DNA from 3 places in the Chryseobacterium phocaeense genome. Region 2 is predicted to be linked to each of the others. Evidence: riboswitches for the same ligand, from Rfam matches in the RefSeq annotation. Region 2 holds a riboswitch; each other region holds the start of a gene.

Region 1 (3,174 bases), 910 kb from region 2:
ATTCGCCGTCAATAATTGAAAACGGGACACAGTGAAATGCCAGATCCCATGTGGCATACCACGGATATTCCCATTTATCCGGCATGGAAATGATATCCTTATTGTGAAGGTGATTCCATTCCGTATTTCTTACATAATCATTGAAATTTCTGGGAGCTTCATGGTTTGGATCACCTTTCAGCCATTTTCCTACGTTATAATGATAGAACTGCTTATTCCATAAAAGTCCTGCAAAAGCCTGTCGCTGTACGTTTCTTTCATCTTCATTCGTGGTTTCACTCTGGATTTCGTGATAAAACTCGTCTGTTTCAGCAATACGCGTAGCAAAAATTTTATCAAAGCTTTCAAAAGGTTCATCAATTTCGTCAGGACACAGCCTGAAATCGAAGGTTTTGGACTGGCCGGCTCCGATGATTTCATCTATAATAAAAGAAGCTTTGGTTCCCCGCTTTTCCGGATTTACCGTATTGCTTCCGTATATAATATGATCATTAATACCATCTTTAAAGTACGTGTTTCCCGGATATGGAGCTCCGTATAATTTAGGCGTATTGGTTTCATTTTCGCAGAAGGCACTTTTAGCACCCAGATTTCTGGAATAGAATTTTTTGATTGAAATACTGTCGTGGTTAATGTCGATGCATCCGTCAAAAGAAGCATTCATCTGCGCTTTGTACGTGTTGTAGCCCCATTTCCAGTTATTCCTGAACCATGCCGTGGGAGCGATCACGATTGGCGCATCCTGTTGGCTCCTGTTGTGCACTGTTACTCTTGCAAGAATATCATTGTGATCAGCTTTACTGTATTCAATGAAAATATCAAAATACTCATCATTGTCAAAAATTCCCGTATCAAAAATCTCATATTCAGGTTCCTTTTTGCTGCGTCTTCCGTTTTCAGCAACAAGATCATCATAGGGAAAAGAGTTGATCGGGTACTTATACACCATCTTCATATAGCTGTGCGTAGGTGTATTGTCTAAATAATAAAAGATTTCCTTAATATCCTCTCCATGATTTCCCTGCGGATTGCTCAGCCCGAAAAAACGTTCTTTGATAATTTTGTCTTTCCGGTTCCAAAATGAAAAAGCGAAACAGAAGATCTGTTTCACATCTGAGATTCCTGCGATACCTTCTTCCCCCCAACGGTATGCGTAGCTTTCCGCATTATTGTGGTTGGCATAGTGCCAGGCATTCCCATTCGGGCTGTAGTCTTCACGTACATTTCCCCATTGACGGTTGCTGACGTATGGCCCCCAGTTTTTCCATTTAATATCTTGTAATCTTTCTTTTTCAGCAGTCATATCTCATCATTTTTTCAGTACGAAGGTAGTTTTTTTGAAAAATAATTCCAATTCCTTCCATCTGAATAATTCTTAACACTGCTCTGAAACACTTGTAATTACAGGCTTTTTGAATATTAAAAAATTTTTATTGCAAAATTTAAAAGAAAAAAACTATCTTTGCATCGCGTTCATTCAAATATTGAAAATGTTATCAAGAAAGGTTGAGGGATTAGACCCTGTGAAACCTTAGCAACCCTTTGTGCAAACAGAGAAGGTGCTACGTTCTACCAATTTATTTTGGACAGATAACTTACTGAAGTTCTTTTCAGCCATTTCCTGTGGCATTTTCAATTGTATTAAAATAATAGAATTGAAAACAGAACTAAACCATATTAATCTTTCGTATCAAACCCATTCCCAAAAGGAATACCATATCCCGTTGACTTATCAGATCTTCGGGAAAGACCTGTTTACGGCTCCTGTTGTACTCATCAATCATGCTTTGACCGGAAATTCAAATGTTTCCGGAGAAAAAGGCTGGTGGAAACAATTGATTGGAGAAAATCAGGTCATCGATACGAAGAAATATACCATTCTGTCTTTCAATATCCCCGGAAACGGATATGATCATTTTTTAATTGACGAATACGAAGACTTTACCCCTTCAGATATAGCAAAAATATTCCTGAAAGGTTTAGAAGCACTTCATATCAAAAATCTTTACGCCATTATCGGAGGCTCTCTCGGAGGAGGAATTGGCTGGGAAATGCTCGCTATACAACCACAGCTTTCGGAAATTTTTATTCCTATTGCATGTGATTTCAGAACACACGACTGGCTCCATGCCCAGTGCCTGGTTCAGAAATTCCTGTTGAATAGCAACGATAAACCCCTGCAGAAAGCAAGAATACATGCCATGCTGTGTTACAGAACCCCCCAATCTCTAAATGACAGATTTCAAAACAGATATCACCAAGGAAATCAGCGGCTGGAATCGGAAGACTGGCTGGTTTATCACGGAAATTCATTAAACGAAAGGTTTAGTTTGAAATCCTATAAGCTGATGAATCACCTGCTGATGAACATTAATACCAAAGAAGATCATCTGCAAAAGATCAGTGCACGAATGCACATGGTGGCTGTAGATACCGATCTTTTTTTTCCGGCTTCAGAAATCCGAATGTGCTTTGAGCAGCTGAAAGAAAAAGACAAAGAGGTTTTCTATCACGAAATACAGTCAATTCACGGGCACGATGCCTTCCTAATGGAATACGAACAATTAAATACTATCATAAAAAATATTTTGTAGAATGAAAAATGCTAACGAAATAAAGTTTTTAAAAAACAGATCAATTATCAAATTCGAAGGTGAAGATTTCTTAGGTGAAATCGGGATCGACGGAAGAATTTTTAAAGCCCTTACCTTAGCGAGAATCAGTGTAGGAGTGATCTCCCAGCAGGCCATTGAAAACGGGATCTCTATCCTGGTTAATGAAGCAGACGCAGAAAAAGCGGTAGCCTGTCTGATCGACGAGTTTGAAGCAGAAAGAAGATCCGGGAAAGTCTCGCAGATTTACAGCATCAATAATGTTTCCGTACTGGGATTTGTGGCGGAAGATTTTAATAAAGTGCTTGCTGAGCTGGCAAGGAATAATGTGTTTCCATTGCTTTTAAACCAGGTGTCAGGGGAAAACAGGGTGAATATAGTCGTGACTTCATCTCAGGATGAAAAAACGAAGAATGTCATCGAATCTGAGATCTTCAAAAAGCCTAAAACCGTTCACCTGGCCATCATTGGCCACGGAAATGTAGGAAAGACTTTGATAGAGCAGGTTTTACAGTCGTCGGAAGAAATTAAAAGACGTAAGAAAATAGATCTAAAAGTAGTG
Region 2 (3,174 bases):
CCTCCGAAAGCGAGATTCAGACCATGAAGCACATCATATTTTTTAGAAAAATCAAGATTGAGGGTATTTTGCAGGAATTCTGAACCTCCGGCTTCAAATGTTCTTGGTGAAAGATCTCCCAGTGAAGCATTAAATGTATTCACCACACCGAAATTAAAGGCATTTTTCCCGAACGTATTACTTAAATCTACATTCCAGCCGTTCCATTTTCCTTTGATTCCTCCGGCAAGGGAATAATCGTTCACACTGGCTTCAATTTGGGGAAGGTATCCGTTTGGTGTCACAGCATTGATATTTCTTTCCGTATTCGGCAGGCGGAAGAAACCTCCCGCATTTCCCAGACGGTAGCTGTATCCTCCGAAAGAATATACTTTCCAGTCTTCATTCACCGGAATTTCAGAATTGAAAAAAAGCTGTGCAGACTGTAGTTTGGACTGTCCCGCTCTGAGACTGAAATCTTTTCTTTCCAGATTTCTGTACTTAAGCTCCTGATCCGTAAAATCAGCCCCCAATAACCCCTGCAGTTCCGAAATAGTGTTTGCGTTGGAGATCTGCGACTGAAAAGCAGGAGAAAAATAATAAACCTGTGAGGCATACTGCTTCACCGCATTGATGATTTGCTGCGTGTTGGAAGTATTAGTGATATTTTTATATAAGCCATCAATATTAACTCCACTTTGTAAAGCCCTGTAATTAATTGCATTATAAGCATTAAAAATATCTCCCTGACGAACTCCGGCTCTTGAATAAGGGTCTCTGTACTGGACAGAACCCGTGACATTGATGAATCCTTTTTCCCCAATTTTGGCTCCGTAGTTTAGGTCGGCTGAAATGGTCTGGCCGTCTATTCCTCCTGAAAAATTATTGGTCACAGGGGATGCATAGCCGCCAAGGAATACCTGTCCTGACAAACCTAATCTTTTCTTAAGTCCCAGATTGACCACCCCTGCAATGGCATCGGAACCATATTGTGCTGAAGCTCCATCCCGCAGGACTTCAATTTTTTCCAAGGCAAATGCCGGAATGGCATTAAGGTCTGTCCCTACCGAACCTCTCCCAGGCGTTAGGGTTACATTGATCAGGGAAGACTGGTATCTTCTTTTCCCGTTGAGCAATACCAGTACCTGATCCGGCCCAAGTCCTCTCAGAAGCGCCGGATCTACGAAATCGGTTCCGTCATTGACCGTGTGGGAAGTGGAAGAAAATGAAGGCACCACGTAATTAAGAGCCTGACTGATATTATTGACAGGACTCTGTCTCAAAATCTTTGAGATATTGATGATATCCACCGGAACCGGGGTCTCTGTAAGGGATCTCCCCGCTCCTCTTGATCCCAGAATGACTACGTCATCAATCTTTTTGGATGATGCAGAATCCGACTGTCCAAAGTAAAATGCGGAGATCAGGGTTGCTGATGTTATGATGATTTTTTTGTTGAAAGTGTACATGTGTTTTTCTATTTTTTTATTACTGATTGTTTGATATTTTTTGGCAATAACATTTCTGTAACCTTCTGTTTAAGGTTACTTTCAAATTCGAAAATGTTAAGATTATTTTTTAAAGAAGTCTAGAAACAACAACACATGCACATGTGGAAATGGCATGAAAACAGTTCAGAATAATGAAGTGAGGCTTCATGATCTGAAAAACGGAAATTGAAATGGTTTTTGAGGTTTCCCTTGTCTTTAAACATTGATTTTATTTTTAAAACAAAAATTTCAAGATGGGAATAAAATAGAGAATAAACATTTTTTCCGGGCCGGCCGGCTTATCTATTTCAGCACCTTGCTTGTTTTTGCAGGTTGCTATCCCATCTATGAGATTCTTGATAATTACGGTGCAAAGATATTATAATTTCGGAATAAAAAAAATAATCGTAAGAATTTTTAGATTTTATTTAATTGAATAACAAATCATTTTGGTTGTTGGGACATCGTAAAGACGCAAATTATTATTTACAAAAAAACGTTTTGAGGCGCAAAGGTTTATCTCCGGATAAAACTAACAAACCAATTTTATTTTTGGATAAGGCCGCCTAAAATAACCTGCTACAACTACTCATCACTCCTGACGAAAATTTTTGATTTTCCCGCGCCTTACAGCAGAGTAACACTCAAACCTTGCGACTTTGCGATTTTCCAACAAAGCCGTTTAGACCTATTCTATTACAGTGATTAAGAAACACACAACTATCTATCTCATTTCCTTGCCATTGAAGACACCCAATTGAAGTAACCTAATATATTTCATGTTTTTTCCAGTAACAAATGAAACTTTTTTACGTCTAACTGAAAAGTAGTAAAAAAAACATTATGAGAAAAACTATATTGACGTTATCCCTGCTGGCATCATTTGTTGCCTATTCGCAGGAAAAGACCAGTAGCAACCCGGAGAAGGAAAAACAAATTGAAGGGGTTGTTATCACCAAAACTAAAAAAGCCGTTGAACAAAAAGCAGACCGTACCATCTTTGACTTCTCTGAGCAGCCACAGCTTAATAACGGCAACGTTCTTGAGGGGATTAAAAAGCTTCCTGGACTGGTCTCTACAGATATTGCCGGAATGATGTACCAGGGAAAAATGCTGGATGTTTATCTGAACGGAAGACCCTTGAACATTACCTCCAATGAATTGAATTCTTTCCTTGAAGGGATGCCGGCCAATTCGGTAGACAGAATAGAAGTGATCACGCAGCCCGGTGCAGAATTTCCCGCCACTTCCGGAGGGGCAATTATGAATATTATTACGAATAAAAATGCCAATAAATATTTAACGGCTACTTATTCCGGAAACTATTCTTTTACCAATTACGATAAATTCAGAAGCAGAACCACCCATTCCCTGAACCTGAATGCAAGAAACAAGCTTTTCGGATGGCAGCTTAATGTAGGCCAGAATTACCGTGAAAGCATGCTGAATGGTGATCAGGATGTACTTCTGCATAACAATACAGACAGAATAGGGCGTGGTTATTTTGCCAAATCAGGGATTACCTTTGATCTTGGACAGGACAGGTTGCTATTGAACTACGATATTTATCACAACAATAATGATAACTATACTTCGAGCAGAGGGCTTGCCGATATCCTTGTGAGCCGTAACCCTGATATTTTCAGAGAAGCAGATTACAGAGCATCTGATGTGGCCCATACCAATAACCTGAGACAGGAAGCAG
Region 3 (3,174 bases), 760 kb from region 2:
ACGGATCTCTTGCACCCGGCACACTGGGAAGTATTACCTGCAACGGGATTACACTTTCCCCAAGTACTTATACCGCCGGGGTTCCTTATACAGGGACCATGAATGTACCTTACATCGGTGGAAACGGAGGAGTATATACCTCTCAGGTCATCGGTCCTGTAAACGGACTTACGGCAACATTATCTGCAGGGAATTTTAATTCCGGATCCGGAGTACTAAGCTATACGGTGTCAGGAACACCTACAGTGACGAGTCCTACACCAACGACTTTTCCCCTAACAATCGGAGGAAAAAGCTGCAGTGCTATCGTAGGTGCCGGAGATGGGATTTCTCCTGGGGATCTGGTATTTTATCATTCTTCCATTCCCCGTAAGTCGGCCTCTTTCCTGTTGAGCCAGTATCTTACGGACCTTCCGGTACTGAATAACACCTTCAGGATTGATGCATTTATCACATCGCCCGGTGCTTTCGACGGAACAGGAGCGAGTACCAATATGGATCCGCGACTCTATAATATCACTTCTTCCAATGCGAAAGTCTGGGTTTCTGAAGTGTCTACCCATACGGGGGATTCCCATGGAGCCAACCTGGTGATTTTCCCTAACAATTATGCGCAATTTGATGACGGGGTTTATCTTACGCAGGGAAGAAATGAAACGGTAACTTTTGATGTGACTACGGCTGATAATAAATGGTACCGCGTGTATTATGTGCTTCGTGTTGATAATAAATCTTTTACCGGAAGCAATGGTAATGTAACAACAGATTCAATTACTGCTGACAATACATTGGAGGTTTTTATTTCAATTCAGAGATTGTATTAATCTATTATAAAGTGAAATTTTGTCGAATGGCTGTCTGTAAAAGGCAGCCATTTTTCTGTTGTTAAAATTATATTATATTTAATGATATATCTCATATTTTAACATTTCTCATTTTATGTAAACCTCTATTTTTAGTGCATTTATGATAAAATTAACTTTAGTTTTTATAAAATTATCATTAAAAATATTAAAGTCTACTTGTTTTGTGGACTAATTGTTTTTAGATTTGCAAACATATTTCGATCGGCTTATAAAGAAAGATGGAGGGAACTGACCCTGTGAAATCTTAACAACCTGCCCCGGAGCAAGGTGTTACATTCAGCCTTTAAAGGAAAAATAAGCATTTGGTTTATCGTATCTGTCGATGCCCTTTGCTGTCTTTTCTGCAAAGGGTTAATTTTTAATATATGATAAATAAAATTGATTATGATTAGCAAAGGTTTAATTAATTCTAAAGCCTGGATTCCCCCGGTAGCTGTATTTTTTCTGGGAATATTCAGTGCCCATGCACAGGAAGTAAAGCCGAAAAAAGATACCATCAGAGAAAAAGAAATTGATGAAGTAGTCGTGATTGCTTATGGGAAAGCAAAAAGAACAAGCTATACGGGTTCAGTGGCTACCATTTCAAGTGATAAGATCAATAACAGGCCGGTTACCAATATTACCAAAGCCCTCGAAGGGCAGGTTCCGGGTGTTCAGGCAGTAAGTGCTTCCGGACAGCCTGGTGCCACAGCCTCTGTACGGATCAGGGGAGTGGGTTCTATCAGCGCTTCAAGTGATCCGTTGTATGTTGTGGATGGAATTCCTTTTGACGGAAATATCAATTCCATCAGCCCGAATGATATTGAGTCCATTAGCGTCCTGAAAGATGCTACGGCCAGTTCCCTTTATGGTTCCAGAGGAGCCAACGGTATCATCATTATCACCACGAAATCCGGTAAAAAAGGAGAATCGAGGATTAATTTTAATATCAGCCAGGGATTTTCAGACAGAGCGGTAAAAGATTACAAACAGGTAAGCACCGATGAATATTTCCAGTTGTATTGGGAAGCATTGAGAAACGGATACAAATCCGGACAGATCACTGCTCAGCAGGCAGGGCAGATGGCCAGTGACAATCTGGTGACTGCCCTGGGAATCAATCCTTACGGAACCGGTTTCCCCAATCCTGTCGGTACCGACGGAAAGCTCGTGCCGGGCGCAAAAGCACTGTGGAATGATGACTGGAGAGATATTCTTCAGCGCACAGCTTCCAGAAGCCAGGTGGATTTTGATATCAGCGGAGGCAGTGAGAAAAGTAATTATTTCTTTTCATTAGGGTATCTTGATGACAAAGGGATTGCGATTGAGTCCGGTTTCCAGAAATTTGCGACCAGATTAAAAATTAATTCAGAAGTTAAAAAATGGCTGAATGCAGGGGTGAACCTAAGCTATACGAACAGTATTCAGAATGCGCCGCCATCCTCGGATTCAAGAACCGACAATATTATTAATGCGGCCAGAGTGATTCCTTCCTTCTATCCCTATTATGAAAGAAATGCTGACGGGAGCTACCGATATGATGCAGACGGAAACAGGATTTATGATTTCGGAAAATACAGGCCGACAAGTGCATTGCAGAACCAGAATGCCGCGGCAACGCTTCCTCTTGATAAAAACGAAAATAAGGAGGATAACTTTTCAGGGAAAGGATTTTTAGATTTTACGTTTCTCCCGGAGCTGAAATTTAAAACCAGTTTTTCTGTTGATTTAGTGAATTACAATGGTCATTATTATTCCAACCCATTGATCGGGCAGGGAAGTGAAACCGGTGGTTCGGTAACGAAATCAAACAGCAGAACGCTTTCTTATACGACCAGTAATATCCTGACTTTTGACAAGAAACTGGGAAAACATCACCTGAATGTTCTGGCAGGCCAGGAATTTTATAAATATGATTATCAAACCTTATCCGGCTCCAGAAGCCAGTTTTCGCTGCCTTACTATTATGAGCCGGACGCAGCCGCTTTGTTGGGAAGCTTCAGCGGAAACAGCGACAAATTTTCCCTGTTGAGTTTCTTAGGTAGAGCAGAATATGACTTTAACAACAAGTATTTCTTTTCTGTATCAGGAAGGGCAGACGGTTCTTCCAGGTTCTTTGCCGATAACCGCTGGGGGAAATTCTGGTCAGTGGGAGGTTCATGGAAAGCTTCCAATGAAGATTTTATCAAAAATCTGAATGTTTTCAACCAATTGACACTGCGTGCAAGTTACGGAGGACAAGGGAACGATAAGCTCCGCAGACCTAACGGATCTTCACTGTATTATGCTTACCAGGAATTATATAAATTTTACAATAACCTTGGCGAGC

The links. Region 2 has a riboswitch for S-adenosylmethionine ahead of B7E04_RS01990 (TonB-dependent receptor plug domain-containing protein). Riboswitches for the same ligand answer to the same signal wherever they lie in the genome.
Region 1: linked by a shared signal. The riboswitch ahead of B7E04_RS06160 (alpha/beta fold hydrolase) and the one ahead of B7E04_RS01990 (TonB-dependent receptor plug domain-containing protein) in region 2 are both predicted to bind S-adenosylmethionine.
Region 3: linked by a shared signal. The riboswitch ahead of B7E04_RS05415 (SusC/RagA family TonB-linked outer membrane protein) and the one ahead of B7E04_RS01990 (TonB-dependent receptor plug domain-containing protein) in region 2 are both predicted to bind S-adenosylmethionine.

What each region holds. Positions count from the first base shown of each region.
Region 1 is NZ_LT827014.1:1,019,527-1,022,700, forward strand. It holds gene B7E04_RS06155 (MGH1-like glycoside hydrolase domain-containing protein) at 1-1,303, opposite strand, end outside; SAM riboswitch class I at 1,491-1,597, shown strand; gene B7E04_RS06160 (alpha/beta fold hydrolase) at 1,656-2,594, shown strand; gene B7E04_RS06165 (ACT domain-containing protein) at 2,596-3,174, shown strand, end outside.
Region 2 is NZ_LT827014.1:112,798-115,971, forward strand. It holds gene B7E04_RS01990 (TonB-dependent receptor plug domain-containing protein) at 1-1,448, opposite strand, end outside; SAM-I-IV-variant riboswitch at 1,739-1,837, opposite strand; gene B7E04_RS01995 (outer membrane beta-barrel protein) at 2,313-3,174, shown strand, end outside.
Region 3 is NZ_LT827014.1:867,963-871,136, forward strand. It holds gene B7E04_RS05410 (hypothetical protein) at 1-824, shown strand, start outside; SAM riboswitch class I at 1,070-1,167, shown strand; gene B7E04_RS05415 (SusC/RagA family TonB-linked outer membrane protein) at 1,251-3,174, shown strand, end outside.